Regions from separate parts of the Rhizobium etli CFN 42 genome, predicted to be linked through region 2. Evidence: predicted binding sites of a transcription regulator. Region 2 holds the regulator's gene; each other region holds the start of a gene.
What was found. The regulator HrcA, encoded in region 2, represses chaperone genes, less so after heat shock. The targets are predictions, from matches to a motif close to GTTAGCACTCNCNNNNNGNGAGTGCTAAC.
Positions count from the first base shown of each region.

Region 1: a site for HrcA is predicted at 3,850-3,878, ahead of groES (co-chaperone GroES). Genes of this name have one in related genera too.
Region 3: a site for HrcA is predicted at 1,681-1,709, ahead of RHE_RS06500 (co-chaperone GroES). Genes of this name have one in related genera too.

Region 1 covers NC_007761.1:867,225-872,700, reverse strand. Annotated here, with positions in the region: gene ileS (isoleucine--tRNA ligase) at 1-1,483, opposite strand, end outside; gene RHE_RS04185 (bifunctional riboflavin kinase/FAD synthetase) at 1,767-2,750, opposite strand; gene RHE_RS04180 (TIGR01459 family HAD-type hydrolase) at 2,765-3,613, opposite strand; gene groES (co-chaperone GroES) at 3,936-4,232, shown strand; gene groL (chaperonin GroEL) at 4,303-5,476, shown strand, end outside.
Region 2 covers NC_007761.1:375,801-381,276, reverse strand. Annotated here, with positions in the region: gene trmB (tRNA (guanine(46)-N(7))-methyltransferase TrmB) at 1-685, shown strand, start outside; gene RHE_RS01860 (BQ00720 family protein) at 970-1,227, opposite strand; gene RHE_RS01855 (Hsp20 family protein) at 1,274-1,699, opposite strand; gene RHE_RS01850 (nucleoside hydrolase) at 1,981-2,925, shown strand; gene grpE (nucleotide exchange factor GrpE) at 2,966-3,601, opposite strand; gene hrcA (heat-inducible transcriptional repressor HrcA) at 3,713-4,801, opposite strand; gene rph (ribonuclease PH) at 4,929-5,476, shown strand, end outside.
Region 3 covers NC_007761.1:1,315,571-1,321,046, reverse strand. Annotated here, with positions in the region: gene groL (chaperonin GroEL) at 1-1,262, opposite strand, end outside; gene RHE_RS06500 (co-chaperone GroES) at 1,310-1,627, opposite strand; gene RHE_RS06495 (hypothetical protein) at 2,126-2,389, shown strand; gene RHE_RS06490 (hypothetical protein) at 2,386-2,703, shown strand; gene RHE_RS06485 (hypothetical protein) at 2,708-3,016, shown strand; gene RHE_RS06480 (VOC family protein) at 3,251-3,631, shown strand; gene RHE_RS06475 (hypothetical protein) at 3,835-4,152, shown strand; gene RHE_RS33425 (hypothetical protein) at 4,191-4,355, shown strand; gene RHE_RS06470 (SDR family oxidoreductase) at 4,346-5,260, opposite strand; gene RHE_RS06465 (TetR family transcriptional regulator) at 5,367-5,476, shown strand, end outside.

The sequences.
Region 1 (5,476 bases), 490 kb from region 2:
TGGCGCGCAGACGGTTCTGGCCGGCAGCCGGCACAAAACGCGTGTCGTCGATCGCGCTGAGCGCACGGGTGCGCAGCGTCGTGCCGTCAGTTAGCGTCTTGTCCATATAGACGAACCACTGCGGCGTGTTGCGGAAGATCACCGGCTTCTTCGAGCGCCAGGAATGAGGATACTGGTGCTTCAGACGGCCGCGGGCAAAGAGCGCATTACGCTCGATCAGCGCCTTGATGACGCGATCATTGGCATCGCCCTTCCTGCCGTTGTCGTCGATGACACGTCCGCCTTCGAGGCCCGGCGCATCCGATGTGTAGAAGCCGCCGTCGTCGACCGGGAACGGGATCTTGGTCTCGATGCCGCGCGCCTCGATCTCGCGGGCATGCGCGGTCCAGACGTCGAAGTCCTCGCGGCCGTGGCTTGGCGCGGTGTGAACAAAGCCCGTGCCGGCATCGTCGGTGACATGGTCGCCCTCGAGCAGCGGCACGGCGAATTCATAACCGTCGCCGAGCCCCTTCAGCGGATGGGCGCAGCTGATGGCAGCAAGATCGGCAGCCGTAACATCGGCAAGACGCTTGTACTGCAGCTTCGCCTTGACGAAGGACTCCTCGGCCAGCTTATCGGCAAAGATCAGCTTCTCGCCCGGACGGGGCCCGAAATCATTCTCGGCAGCCGTGACTTCATAGAGGCCGTAGGCAACGCGCGAGGAATAGGCGATCGCCCGGTTGCCGGGGATCGTCCAGGGCGTCGTCGTCCAGATGACGACGAAGGCATCCTTCACGCCATCGGGACCTTTCCCGACAGGGAATTTTACCCAGATCGTATCGCTCTCATAGTCGTGATATTCGACTTCGGCTTCGGCCAGCGCGGTGCGCTCGACCACCGACCACATGATCGGCTTGGAGCCGCGATAGAGCTGGCCGCTTGCGGCGATCTTCAAGAGCTCGCCGGCGATGCGGCTTTCCGCGTGGAAATTCATCGTCAGATACGGGTTGTCGAAATCGCCGACGATGCCGAGGCGCTGGAACTCGTCGCCCTGGACCTTGATCCATTTTTCGGCATAGGCGCGGCACTCGCGGCGGAACTCGATCATCGCCGCCGGCTCCTTGAGATCAGGCTTGGCCTTGCCCTTGGCGCGATAGTTCTCCTCCTCGATCTTCCATTCGATCGGCAGGCCGTGGCAATCCCAGCCGGGAACGTAGTTGGCGTCGTACCCGCGCATCTGGAACGAACGGTTGATGACGTCCTTGAGGATCTTGTTCAACGCATGGCCGATATGGATGTTGCCGTTGGCATAGGGCGGCCCGTCGTGCAGGACGAATTTTTCGCGGCCGGCGGCAGAGGCCCGCAGCTTCTTGTAGAGATCCATCTCCTGCCAGCGCTTGACGAGCTCCGGCTCCTTCTGCGGCAGGCCGGCGCGCATGGGGAAATCGGTTTCGGGCAAATAGAGGGTCTTCGAGTAATCGATCTTTTCGGCTGTGTCGGTCATATCGGGACAATCGTTTCTGGCGGCCCGGGAAAGGGGCGCAACGGCGTGAAAAAGCTGGTGACGGAAGCGCTCGTATCCAAGCGCCGAAAACCCGGACCTCCCGGCCGCTTAGCGCGCGCGGAAGGCCGGGCCGATAATTCGTATCGTGATCGCCAGCCGAAATTTTCTCATCGGGCCGGTTCATAGGCGTTTTTGCCGGGAAAAGGAAGAGAAGAATTCTGTGCGATGCGATCCCCCGGCGCCCGCGGTTTTTGCGCTCGAAAGAGGCCGCGCTGACCATGGCTCAGGAAAAGCAAAGCTTCCGGTCGAGTTCGCCGAGCGGCTTGACACCCGCCAGCAGCGCCCTCGCCTCTTCCTCGTCGCGTCTGATCTGGGCGACGAGCGGATCCAGACCATCGAATTTCAGTTCGGGTCGGAGAAAACCGAAGAAGGAGACGGCGCAGAGCTGGCCGTAGAGATCGCCGCTGAAATCGAACAGAAAGGTTTCGAGCAGCGGCGCGCCGTTTTCCGTCACCGTCGGGCGGCGGCCGTAGCTTGCGACCGCATCGTGGAGCGTTCCGTCCTGGCGGCGGAAGCGGACGGCGTAGATGCCGGCCGCAAGCTCGGCCTCCGGCGGCAGGCGCATGTTGGCGGTGGGGAAGCCAAGCTGCCGGCCGAGTTTTTCGCCGTCGATTACCTCGGCCTCGACCGTATAGTGGTAACCGAGCATGCCGGCGACTTCGCTGACCTCACCCTCCTTCAGCAACGCGCGGATATGGCTCGACGAGACGACGTCGGCGTTTTCGTCGCGGAACGCATCGATCAGGGTGACGCCGAAGCCGTAGGTCTGGCCGGCATTCATCAGGAAGGCGGGGCCGCCTTCGCGGTTGCGGCCGAAATGAAAATCGAAACCGGTGACGACTTCGGAGGCGCCGAGCCAGTCCTTCAGGATCGAATGAATGAAATCATCGGCGGAGCGCTGCGAGAATTCATAGTCGAAGGGATATTCGATGACGGCGTTGAATCCCAGCGTTTCCAGGATGCGGGCCTTGAGCGGCGCGGGTGTGAGGCGAAACACCGGCGTCTGCGGTCGGAAGACTGTGCGCGGATGCGGCTCGAAGGTCAGCACGAGAGCGGGAATGCTGCGCGCCCTTGCGATCTCAAGCGCTCGGTTCAGTACCGATCGATGGCCGCGATGCACACCGTCGAAATTGCCGATGGCGATCACCCCGCCTCTGAGATGGGCGGGCAAGGGATCTCGGGTTTCATTGCGGTGGAAGACGGTCATCGGCTGGCTTCTTTTCATGCAAGGCGCGGCATCCACCACTTCGGCGCCGCCTTTTCCCGTTCGAGATAGGCATTGAGGATCGCCTCGTCGGTCTCGCCGTTGAGGGTATATTCCTTGGCGTGGATGCCACCGCTGATGTAGAGGAGGTCGAGGCCGAAATTCAAGGCGCCACGCACATCGGTCGGCATGCCATCGCCGATCGCCAGCACGCGCTCGGTGGGGACATCGCCGCGAAGCTCTCGGGCAGCCGCCAGCGTCGCCTCGTAGATCGGCCTGTGCGGCTTGCCGGCGATGCGGGTCTTGCCGCCGAGCTGCTCGTAATAGGCGGCCATGGCGCCGGCGCAGGGGATGATGCGATGGCCGCGCTCGACGACGAGGTCGGGATTGGCGCAGATCATCGGCACGTCGCGTGCCTGGAAATCCAGAAGCATGTCGGTGTAGTCCTCGGGCTTCTCGGTTTCGTCGTCGAAAAAGCCGGTGCAGACGAGCGACTGCGCCTCGCCGGCCGGCCGGCGCTCAACGCCGATGCCTTCGAGGAGCGCCTTGTCGCGCTCGGGGCCGAGCAGGAAGACCGTCTTCGGTCCTTCGGAAATCAGCCCGCGGGTGACGTCGCCCGAGGTGACGATCCTGTCATAGGCGCCGTCGGGAACGCCGATATGGCGTAGTTGCTCCACCACCTGCCAGGAAAGGCGCGGCGAATTGGTGATCAGCACGACGGCAAGACCGCTCTCGCGCGCCGCCTGAAGGGCGGCAGCCGCCTTCGGAAACGGATCGACGCCGTTGTGAACGACGCCCCAGACATCGCAGAGCACCACATCGTAACGATCTGTTATCTGCGAGAACTTTTCTATCCGCTTGGCCATTCCGATTTCCCGATTGCTTCAGTCCCGGTGACATTGCAAAGGCGCAGGGCGATGGCAAGGCATTTTCTTCGCCGACGCCAATCCTGCACCGACATCAGGAGAGCGCGGATCGTCAAAGCGGGCGGCGGGATGGTTGGTCGATTTTCCGACAAATCTTCGCCCTCTTCACAATTCGGGCACAAAAATTCGTGACTGCTCTCATTGACTCCTTTCGGAGCCATCCCTAAATGCACGTCGCTAGCACTCACCGCAAGGGAGTGCTAACACTCATCCATGTGGGCCGCCCCGGCCCGCGAATGTCATTCGATCGAGGGATTAGACAATGGCAAGCACCAATTTCCGTCCGCTTCACGACCGCGTCGTCGTTCGTCGCGTCGAGTCCGAAGAGAAGACCAAGGGCGGGATCATCATTCCCGACACCGCTAAGGAAAAGCCGCAGGAAGGCGAAATCGTCGCCGTCGGTTCCGGCGCGCGTGACGAGTCCGGCAAGGTCGTCGCACTCGACGTCAAGGCTGGCGACCGCGTTCTGTTCGGCAAGTGGTCCGGCACCGAAGTCAAGATCAACGGCGAAGACCTTCTGATCATGAAGGAAGCCGACATCATGGGCATCATCGGCTGATTGCCGATCCGCTTTCCCGAAATGACTGACGGGCCTTTGCCCGAACAAATCGAATTCAGGAGTCACAAACATGGCAGCTAAAGAAATCAAGTTTGGCCGCACCGCGCGCGAAAAGATGCTGCGCGGCGTCGACATTCTCGCCGATGCAGTCAAGGTCACGCTCGGCCCGAAGGGTCGTAACGTCATCATCGACAAGTCCTTCGGCGCGCCGCGCATCACCAAGGACGGCGTTTCGGTCGCCAAGGAAATCGAACTCGAAGACAAGTTCGAAAACATGGGCGCCCAGATGGTCCGCGAAGTTGCTTCGAAGACCAACGACATCGCCGGCGACGGCACCACGACTGCAACCGTTCTTGCCCAGGCGATCGTTCGCGAAGGCGCCAAGGCCGTTGCCGCCGGCATGAACCCGATGGACCTGAAGCGCGGCATCGATCTCGCCGTCGCCGAAGTCGTCAAGGATCTCCAGGCCAAGGCCAAGAAGATCAACACCTCGGAAGAAGTCGCCCAGGTCGGCACGATCTCGGCAAACGGCGAGCGTCAGGTCGGTCTCGACATCGCTGAAGCCATGCAGAAGGTCGGCAACGAAGGCGTCATCACCGTTGAAGAAGCCAAGACCGCCGAGACCGAACTCGAAGTCGTCGAAGGCATGCAGTTCGACCGCGGCTACCTCAGCCCCTACTTCGTCACCAACCCGGAAAAGATGATCGCCGACCTCGAAGACGTCTTCATTCTCCTCCACGAGAAGAAGCTCTCGAACCTGCAGTCTATGCTCCCGGTTCTCGAAGCCGTCGTCCAGACCGGCAAGCCGCTCCTCATCATCGCTGAAGACGTCGAAGGCGAAGCGCTTGCAACGCTCGTCGTCAACAAGCTGCGCGGCGGCCTCAAGATCGCTGCCGTCAAGGCTCCTGGCTTCGGCGACCGCCGCAAGGCCATGCTTGAAGACATCGCCATCCTGACGGGCGGCACTGTCATCTCCGAAGACCTCGGCATCAAGCTCGAGAGCGTCACGCTCGACATGCTCGGCCGTGCCAAGAAGGTTTCGATCTCCAAGGAAAACACCACGATCGTCGACGGTTCGGGCGCCAAGTCCGACATCGAAGGCCGTGTTGCCCAGATCAAGGCCCAGATTGAAGAAACCACCTCCGACTACGACCGCGAGAAGCTGCAGGAACGCCTTGCCAAGCTCGCCGGCGGCGTTGCCGTCATCCGCGTCGGCGGCTCGACGGAAGTCGAAGTGAAGGAAA
Region 2 (5,476 bases):
CCGGGGACGGGCGACCGAAGCCTTTTTCGGTCGCCGAAAGGGAAAGGCCCTGCGCGAACAGCAGGCGGAAACGCTGAACAGTCTGCTCCCGGCATTCCTCATCGATCTCTCAGCGGCTCCCCCGGAGCCGCTGACATCCCTCTTCCCGGTTCCGGTCACGACATTGCGGCTGGAAATCGGTTTCGGCGGCGGCGAACACCTGATCCATCGGGCGCTCGAAAGACCTTCGACCGGCTTCATCGGCGTCGAGCCCTTCGTCAATTCCATGCAGAAGCTGCTCGCGCGCGCCGGCCAGACCGGGGCGCGCAATATCCGCGTCTACAACGACGACGCGACGCAGCTGCTCGACTGGCTGCCGGATGCATCGCTCGACCAGATCGATCTGCTCTATCCCGACCCCTGGCCGAAGCGGAAACACTGGAAACGCCGTTTCGTCTCGAAAACCAATCTCGACCGCTTTCATCGTGTGCTGAAACCCGGCGGCCTGTTCTGCTTCGCCTCCGATATCGACACCTATGTGAACTGGACGCTGCTCAAATGCCGCGACCATAGCGGCTTCGACTGGATCGCCGACAATGCGGCCGACTGGCTGACGCCCTACGAGGGCTGGCCGAGCACGCGCTACGAGGCGAAGGCGCGGCGCGAGGGCCGGTCTTCGGCCTATCTGACGTTCCGGAAGATTTGAGAGTCGGCGACGGCTAAATGGTGACGGGCGTCCCGCGCGGCCCCCTCATCCGACCCTTCGGGCCACCTTCTCCCCGCTGGGGAGAAGAGGGAATGCCGCTTCGCCATGGGTCCCATTGGATCGAGTGCCTTTAAGCAGGCAGTTCGTTTGAGCAGTGCCGGCGCGCCTTGCTTTCTCTTCTCCCCAGCGGGGAGAAGGTGGCCCGCAGGGTCGGATGAGGGGGCCACAGGCACAGCACCAACGACGATGAAGCAGCGTCCCGACAATTAGGCACTATCTGACAATCAGTGCAGGCTGACCGTCTTCAGTTCGTCTTCGGCAGCCTTGAAGAAGGTGCTGGAGCGGTTATCCGTCAAGAGGATCGGCGTGCCGTCGGCGCCGAAGAGTGCCCAGAGATCGACGTTCGGATCGATATCCGGCGCCTCGGGGAAACACTTGGCGACCTCTTCGGTGCGCATTTTTCTGATATAGGCGACCTCGCCGTTGCCGATGTGGGCAAGTTCGGATTTGGTCAAGTGAGACGTGGCTTCTTTCATCAACATTCCTGTTCCTCCGGAAGAAGGGACCAACGGTTTGGAAACCGTTGTGCTACTGTGAAACCGAAATGTTAATTTTCTTGACCATGCGGGCGGGTTCCGGACGAATTAGATCGACGGAGAGCAGGCCGTTCTTCAGGCCGGCGCCGAGCACCTGCATGCCGTCGGCCAGCACGAAGGTGCGCTGGAACTGGCGGGCGGCGATGCCGCGATAAAGATAATCCCGCTCGCCCTGCTCCACCTGGCGGCCGCGGATGACGAGCTGATTCTCCTCGGTGGAGACATCGAGCTCCTCCTCGCTGAAGCCGGCCACGGCAAGGGTGATGCGCAGACGTTCCGGCGCGCCGCTGTCGGCGGCGATGCGCTCGATATTATAGGGCGGATATCCGTCGCTTGCCTTGGAAATGCGCTCCAGCGTCTTTTCCATGGCGTCGAAGCCCAGAAGCAGCGGGCTGGCGAAAGGGGTAATGCGGCTCATCTCTTTTCAAGTCCTTGATGCAAGCGACCATCCCGGACCTCAGATGCAGCATCCGGATGCCGCTAATATGGGGGCATGATCACGGCGCTGCAAGGCGCGCGCGATCCTCCCGGATTTAAACATCGGTCAATTTTCGAATGGCGGCGCCTGCCTCCTTGCTTGACAAAGGACCGGCTGCCTCGCATCAAAACATGCCCGCGCGGAATGTGCCGATTTGCGACGGGAAATGAAGAGATGGTGTCTGCCGGGACAATCGGCATGGCGAAAACGGGACGAGTGGAATGGCAAGCGCGAGAAAAATCATCATCGACACGGATCCGGGCCAGGACGACGCGGCCGCCATCATGCTGGCTTTCGGCAGCCCCGATGAGCTCGAGGTGCTCGGCATTACGACGGTCGCCGGCAACGTGCCGCTGTCATTCACCAGCCGCAACGCGCGCATAGTCTGCGAGCTCTGCGGCCGCACGGATGTGAAGGTTTTTGCCGGCGCCGAGGGACCGATCGCCCGCAAACTGGTGACAGCAGAACATGTGCACGGCAAGACCGGCCTCGACGGCCCTGTTCTCAACGAGCCGACCATGGCGCTGCAACCTGGCCATTCCGTCGATTTCATCATCGAGACGCTGCGCCGCGAGCCGGAGGGCACCGTGACGCTCTGCACGCTCGGGCCGCTCACCAATATCGGCATGGCCTTCCAGAAGGCGCCCGACATCGTTGCCCGCATTCGCGAGCTGGTCATGATGGGCGGCGGCTTCTTCGAGGGCGGCAATATTACGCCGGCCGCCGAGTTCAACATTTATGTCGATCCGGAAGCGGCCGACATCGTCTTCCGCTCGGGTGTGCCGATCGTGATGATGCCGCTTGACGTGACGCACCAGTTGCTGACCCGCAAGGACCGGGTGAAACGCATGGCCGAGATCCGCACGGCGCCGGCAAAGGCGATAGTCGAGATGCTGGAATTCTTTGAACGCTTCGATATCGAGAAATACGGCTCCGACGGCGGGCCGCTGCACGACCCGACCGTGATCGCTTATCTCTTGAAGCCGGCACTTTTCCAGGGCCGGGACTGCAATGTCGAGATCGAGGTCCGGTCGGAACTCACCGTCGGCATGACCGTGGTCGACTGGTGGCATGTGACCGATCGCAAGCGCAATGCGAAAGTGATGCGCCACGTCGATGCGGACGGCTTCTTCGATCTTTTGATCGAACGCTTCGCCCGCATCTGAGTTTTTCTTTCCTTCTCCGATACGGAGAGGGAAAACGACGTCAGGCGTCCTTCTCGTCGAAGACGGAATTGATTTCGGCCTCGACCGGCTTCGGGCCGCCCTTGGCGACACCGACCATGGCCGGGCGCAGCACGCGCTCGCCGATGGTGAAGCCTGCCTGCACGACCTGGACGACCGTGTTGTTCGGCACTTCGGAGTTCGGCACCTCGAACATCGCCTGATGGAAATTCGGATCGAATTTCTGGCCGACCGGCTCGAGTTTGCGAACGCCGTGTCGCTCCAGCGCCGACAGCATCGAGCGCTCGGTCATCTCCACACCCTCGATCAGCGTGGTGAGGCCGGCATCGGCCGTGGCCTTGGCCTCCGGAGAGATGGCGTCCAGCGCCCGGCGCAGATTGTCCGAGACGGCGAGCATGTCGCGGGCGAAACCGGCGACGGAATAGGATTTTGCATCCTTCACCTCGCGCTCGGTGCGACGGCGCAGATTATCCATCTCGGCGGCAAGGCGCAGATAGCGGTCGCGCAGCTCGGCATTCTCGGCCTTCAGAAGCTCGAGCGGATCCGGCTGCTTTGCCTCCTCCTGCACGGAATTATCAATCTCGACGTTGGCGGCGGCGTCTGCTGCGGCATCGGCCGCAGTTGCGTCAGGTCCGTTTTTCGTCGTTTCATCGGTCATGACGGTCTCCGGTTGGTGTCTTCAGATGCGCCCGATATCGAGGTTTGACCGAAAAAAATCAAGTCTGCGTGACGAAGAAGAGAAGATTCCGCATTATCGACGGCGACAACCTCAAAGCGGATTGCGCGAGAGGCGGGAGACGAGCTGCGCAGTGTAATCCACCATCGGCACGATGCGGGAATAATTGAGCCGCGTCGGACCGATGACGCCGACGGCGCCGACGATCCGGTCATCATCGTCGCGATAGGGCGCGACGATGAGCGATGAGCCGGAGAGCGAGAAGAGCTTGTTTTCCGAACCGATGAAGATGCGCACGCCCGAACCGGTTTCAGCCAGATTGAGGATCTCGATCAGGCTGTCCTTCTTTTCGAGATCGTCAAACAGCATGCGCAACCGGTCGAGATCCTCGGCGCCGGCGAGGCCTTCGAGCAGGTTGGCGCGGCCGCGAATGATCAGCTGGGCGGGCTTCCCCTCGTCCGGGCTGCCGGCCCAGACGGCGATGCCGCGCTCGACGAGATCGCGCGACAGCGCATCGAGCTCGTGGCGGACATCATCCTTTAGACGGCTCAATTGTTTGCGCAGTTCCGGCAGGGTCTGGCCGGACATGTGCGCGTTGAGGAAATTCGCCGCCTCCGTCAGCTGTGAGGAGGTGACGCCGGCCGGCAGTTCGATGATACGGTTTTCCACCTGGTCGTGATCGCCGACGAGCACGGCGAGCGCCTTTGTCGGCTCCAGCCGGATGAACTCGACATGCTTCAGCACCGGATCGCTTTTCGAGGTGATGACGAGGCCGGCGCCGCGCGAAATGCCCGACAGCATGCGGCTGGCCTCGTTCATCATCGATTCCACCGGGTTGCCGCCGCTTTCGGCCCGCACCTGGCGGTCGATATTGGCGCGGTCCTCGGCGGAGAGATCGCCGATCTGCATGAAGGCATCGACGAAGAAGCGCAGGCCGATCTGGGTCGGCAGCCGGCCGGCGCTGACATGCGGGGAGTAAATGAGGCCGAGTTCTTCGAGATCGCTCATGACGTTGCGCACCGAGGCCGGCGAGAGCGACATCGGCAAAAGGCGCGACAGATTGCGCGAGCCGAGCGGCTCGCCGCTTTCGAGATAACCTTCGACGATGCGGCGGAAAATTTCCCTGGAGCGCTCGTCCAGTGCAGCAACGGCATCCGAAACCGACGTCGACCTGATGCCCATGAACCTTTTCGAACCCACGCTGATGATGCTTTCGAAAATATAGTCAAACTCGCACCCGTGGCAAAAGGGAATTTGCAAATAGGCGCCGCCAATCGTAGAAGCGGTCAACAACTCCAGGAGAATAAGAATGCGGCCTTCAGGCAGAAAAACCGACCAGATGCGCAAGGTCTCGTTCGAGCGCAATTTTTCCAAGCATGCGGAAGGCTCCTGCCTGGTGAAATTCGGCGATACGCACGTGCTTTGCACCGCAAGCCTCGAGGAAAAGACGCCGCCGTGGCTGCGCAATACCGGCAAGGGCTGGGTGACGGCCGAATACGGCATGCTGCCGCGGGCGACCGGCGAGCGCATGAAGCGCGAGGCCGCCGCCGGCAAGCAGGGTGGCCGCACGCAGGAAATCCAACGGCTGATCGGCCGGTCGCTGCGCGCCGTCGTCGACCTGCAGGCGCTCGGCGAAAAGCAGATCACGCTCGATTGCGACGTCATCCAGGCCGATGGCGGCACACGGACGGCCTCGATCACCGGCGGCTGGATCGCGCTTTACGACTGTCTGAAATGGATGGAAAGCCGCAACATGATCAAGGTCGACCGGGTGCTCAAGGATCACGTCGCCGCTATCTCCTGCGGCGTCTTCGCCAACCAGGCGGTGATCGATCTCGACTACCTCGAGGATTCCTC
Region 3 (5,476 bases), 940 kb from region 2:
CGCAACAGCGCCACGCCGCCGCCGGGCACGATGCCCTCTTCGACCGCCGCACGGGTGGCGTTCAGCGCGTCTTCGATGCGGTCCTTCTTTTCCTTGACCTCCGTTTCGGTGGCGCCGCCGACACGGATGACCGCGACGCCGCCGGCGAGTTTCGCCAGGCGCTCCTGCAGCTTTTCCTTGTCGTAGTCGGAAGTGGTCTCCTCGATCTGCGCCTTCATCTGCTGGATGCGCGCCTGAATAGCCGCTTTCTCGCCGGTGCCGTCGATGATCGTGGTGGTGTCCTTTTCGATCAGCACGCGCTTGGCGCGGCCGAGCATATAGAGCGTGACGTTCTCGAGCTTGATGCCGAGATCCTCGGAGATCATCTGGCCCGATGTGAGCGCGGCAATGTCTTCCAGCATGGCCTTACGGCGGTCGCCGAAGCCCGGCGCCTTGACGGCCGCGACCTTCAGGCCGCCGCGCAGCTTGTTGACAACCAGAGTCGCCAGCGCCTCGCCTTCGACGTCCTCCGAGATGAGCAGAAGCGGCTTGCCGGTCTGCACGACGGCCTCCAGAATGGGCAGCAGCGCCTGCAGACTTCCGAGCTTCTTCTCGTGCAAGAGGATGTAGGGATCCTCGAGTTCCACGCGCATCTTCTCGGCATTCGTGACGAAATACGGCGAGAGATACCCACGGTCGAATTGCATGCCCTCGACGACGTCGAGTTCGGTCTCCGCGGTCCGCGCCTCTTCGACGGTGATGACGCCCTCATTGCCGACCTTCTCCATCGCCTTGGCGATCATCTCGCCGACGGTGGCGTCTCCATTGGCGGCAATGGCGCCGACCTGCGCGATCTCGCCTGATGATTTGACCTTCCTCGCCCGCGCCTGAATCTCCTTGACGATGGCGGAAACGCCGAGATCAATGCCGCGCCTGAGATCCATAGGATTCATGCCGGCCGCGACGAGCTTTGCGCCCTCACGAAAGATGGAGGCGGCGAGCACCGTCGCCGTCGTCGTGCCGTCGCCGGCAAGATCATTGGTCTTCGAGGCCACCTCGCGCACCATTTGCGCGCCCATGTTCTCGAACTTGTTGCCGAGCTCGATCTCCCTGGCGACGGTGACGCCGTCCTTGGTAATGCGCGGCGCACCATAGGCCTTGTCGATGACGACGTTGCGGCCCTTCGGACCAAGCGTTACCTTGACGGCATTGTTGAGTAATTCGACGCCACGCAGCAAATGAGCGCGCGCATCGGTGGAGAATTTGATTTCCTTGGCAGACATGATTTCTATCCAGTTCGGTCTTGAGATGAGGGTCGGAAATCCGACCGTCAGGCGGCCTTGTCGGCGGCCGCCTCGGTCTTTTCCACGATGCCCATGATGTCGGCCTCCTTTATGATCAGGAGGGTCTGGCCATCGATCGTGACCTCCGTCCCCGACCATTTTCCAAACAGGATTAGATCACCCACCTTGACATCGAGCGGGGCTAGCTTGCCGCTTTGGTCACGCAGGCCAGGGCCGACTGCAACCACTTCGCCTTCCTGCGGCTTGTCCTTGGCGGCGTCTGGAATGATGATCCCGCCCTTGGATGTGACATCGCCTTCTGCACGCCGAATAACGACGCGGTCGTGAAGTGAACGGAATTTCATTGAGGTCTTTCTGCTGCCGGCGCGTATGGCGGCTGCAATCCATAAATAGCACCCGTGGCACTCGATTGATAGGAGTGCCAAGAAATATTGTTCATGGCAGGAGATTTTTTGAGAAAATCCTGAAATCAATCCAACCTGATATTTTGTAAAATAGAAATTATGCGCCAGCACGCTCCATTTTTATTCGCCACAGCAAAGAATTAATTCGGTGTTTTTCATCAAGAAATCCGAATTTACCTTGATTTAAAGTCAATCAAGGTGTAACGATAGGCCTCGTCGATTTGGCCAACTTGGCTTCGCGGTGTCAGAGACCTACGACCCGCCATACACCACCGAATTCTCGATAGCGAATATGTGACGTCGTTCCGGCGTGCATTCGCTTGTTCCGATCCGGATGAACCTGGCGCTGACCGCGGATGTACCGGCAGCATCGCGTTCGTCCGGTTCGAATCTCAACGCTACAGGAAACGCATCGGTGTATTCCTGGGGAGGCCAGCTATGACAAGTCGCACCACACAAACCGTCGTCCGTTTTTCATCTCCATTCCGCCTGCCGGGTTTCGATAAGGCGCAGCCAGCCGGAGAATACCGCATCGATTACGATGAGGAATTGATCGAAGGCGTTTCCAGGCTCGCCTGGATGCGGGTCGGCGCCTTCATCCATCTACCGGCGATCGGCGCGCAGAGTTCGACGCAGCAGATGCTGGCCATCCAACCGTCAGATCTTGAAACGGCACTCGAAACGGACCACCAGCAACTATGACCGCAACGGGCATCCCGCAACGCAGTGGACTCTCGATCCGACGCGAGGCAGCAACACACATCTTCAGGGTGGGACAGACCGTCCGGTTGAAGGACGGGTTCTTGGTCGTTCCCTCCAAGCTTCCCGACGTATACCGCATTACCGCAACGCTGCCTCCGAGAGGCAATCTGCTGCAATACCGCATCCGCAGCGACGACGAGCGTCACGAGCGGGTGACGACGGAAGACAGCCTGGAGCCGGTAAACCTATCGCCCGGCAGCGGCGCAACACTGATCGAGACTACGCTTGGCCACGGCCGAATAATGGAAGGTTGACATCGTGAACAGCCATGAAGACGAAGGAAGACAGAACGCCTTTACTGGCGGCAAAAGCAAGGGTGGGGCGGCCGGCCGCTACTCCATGGACATCGGATGCGATCGCCGGATCCAACCCGCCCGTTTGTGGACCGTCTATCATGCGAACGTTCCAGCGCACACGGCCCAGGCCGTGATCGGCGCGAGCCGCTCGCAGGGCAGGAGAGACATCCTGTCCGTCAATCTTCTCAACATAGGATACCGGAAGGAATGGCTCAGACTGTCGGACGCCGCGCAGATCCCTCGTGGCACCCCGGTTCAACCATGGCGCTAGGATCCGAACCCTGCTCCGCCCTTCCCCAAATCACGTGACGGCGTCGCAGGACTTGCGCTGAACAGCGGCAATTTCGGCGCGCCGAATTCTGCGACAAGACGCTGGACCGGATCGCCAGCCTTGAATGACGTCCTTTCGTTGACTCAGGACGGCGGTTGAAAGATGTTGGCATATTGCCATCTTGGGGATGAGCAGCCCTTCGGAGACCAAGAGAAGTCAGGGAGCTTTCGGTCCATGTTCGATCATATCTCCATCGGTGTCAAAGATCTCGAAAGAGCCCGCCGCTTCTACGACGCGGCGCTGGCGCCGCTCGGATATGAGCGCCTGTCGAATTCCGACGGCATGATCGGCTACGGTCCGGAGCAGGTCGGCCTCTGGGTGATGCAGGTTGCGCATCCCGTTGTCGCCGACATGCAATCCGGGCTGCATTTCTGCTTCGTCGCCCCGAACGAGGCCGCGGTCGACGCGTTTTATGCGGCTGCGATCGCATCCGGCGGCACGGATAACGGCGAACCGGGCATCCGCCCGGATTACGGCCGCTTCTATTACGCCGCCTTCGTCATCGATCCGGACGGCTATCGCCTGGAAGCCTATTTCAACAAAGGCGAGATATAACAGCTGTCAGGCCGCAGCTCTGGAGATCGCCATCTCCCTGCTTGCGGCCGACAGGCGAGGACGGCCCTCGCCCGTCCGCCAGCCGCAAAAATCCCGTTGCGTTGCCCCGGCGAAAGGTGCATTGTTTCAGCTTCGGCAGCCATCGCACGGGCGCTGCCGACTGAGGGTTTCATAACTCCCGCCCCGACGAAAGGAGGACTTCGATGTCTTCCACCTCCGATAAGCCCTATCTGACGTCATCCGATCTCGACATGCTTCAGGGTGTGCTCGACACCGCCGGCTACAAAACAAGAATCCCGGCCGGCGACGAGCAAACCTGCAACGCCGCAGCCATGCTGCTGATCAAGCTGTTTCAGGACGGCGTCACCTCGCCGGCCATGCTTTTGCGGGCGCTCGAATACCATTTCGGCCAACCGAAGAAGCAGCCGAAACCGGTCACCCCGGTCTGTAACCGCTATGCGATCCAGGGATTGCCGCGCGAGCGCCGAACGACGCGGTCGGGCAATTCCGCAGGCCGGTAGCGGGTGGTTTCAACTCCGATCCAAAGGGAGATCCATCCATGGCAAAGGGACAGCTGAGAAGCAATCGCGAGGCCCGTAAGCCGAAGAAGGACAAGCTGGCGACGAAGCCGGAAACAAGCTTCGCGGGACAGATGAAGACGGCGGCCCAAACCGCGCCCCAGGGCAGCAGTGCGCCCAAGGGCGGCGGTCAGCCTCACCGGTAGCCGGTTACATCAGCCGGTTTGCCCGGCTCCTGCACTTCCACCAGATAGCGCCAGCAATCCGGCCGCGAACCGTCGACATCGTCGAAACCGTAGACTTTGGCCAGTCCGCCGCTCGACAACGACTGACCGTTCCAACGGGCGCGGTCGGGATCGGCGGCGATGGCCGCCACCGCGCGGCCGACGAAGCGCGGCGTTTCGGAGATGGCGAAATGCGGCTGCACCCTGGTCGCGTCATGCCAATTCTGCTCGCCCACGCCATAGGCCTCCAGCATCATTTCGGAGCGCAGCCAGCCGGGCGTAATCGAAACGGCGGTGGCGCCGTGTTTGGCCAGGTCCTGCGCATGCGCCCAGGCCATGCGGGTGACGCCCGTCTTGACGAGGTCGTAGAAGGGCGAGAGCCGGTAATGCGTTGCATTGTATTCGGCCGTGCCGTCGGTTACCTCCACCAGCAGCCCGCCCGGCCGCTCGATCATCAGCGCCAGCGCGTAATGGGCGGTGATCAGGTGCGTCTCGATGCCGAGCCGCAGCATGCGCAGGCCCTTGTTCAGCGAGTGCTCCCAGATCGCCTTGTCCCACTCGAATAGCTTCTCGCAGCCCCAGATGTCGTTGACGAGGATGTCGAGCCGGCCGACTTCAGTCCGGATACGCGCGACGAGCGCCTCGACCTCATGCGGAACGAGATGATCCACCTGCACGGCAATGCCCTTGCCGCCCGCCGACGTCACCAACTCGGCCGTCTCCTCGATCGTTTCCGGCCGGGCATAGTCGGACTGCTCGGCGCGTGTCGTGCGGCCGGTGACATAGACGGTGGCGCCGGCAGCGCCGAGTTCCACCGCAATACCGCGACCGGCACCACGCGTCGCGCCCGCTACCAAGGCCACTTTCCCCCGCAAATCCGCTGTCACGTCTCCATCCTCCACACCAGAACCGAGAGCCCGCCGACTGCGACTGGCCCTAGTTGAACATAAACGAATGTTCGTTCATATTAAAAACGAACGCAAGAGGAAATTCATGCCGCGCCGCCGCACCCTTTCCGACGAACAGCTTCTCGCCATTGTGCTGGGCCTGATCCACGCCGAGGGGCCGGATGCAGCAACCTTTGCGGCGGTGGCGAAGGCGAG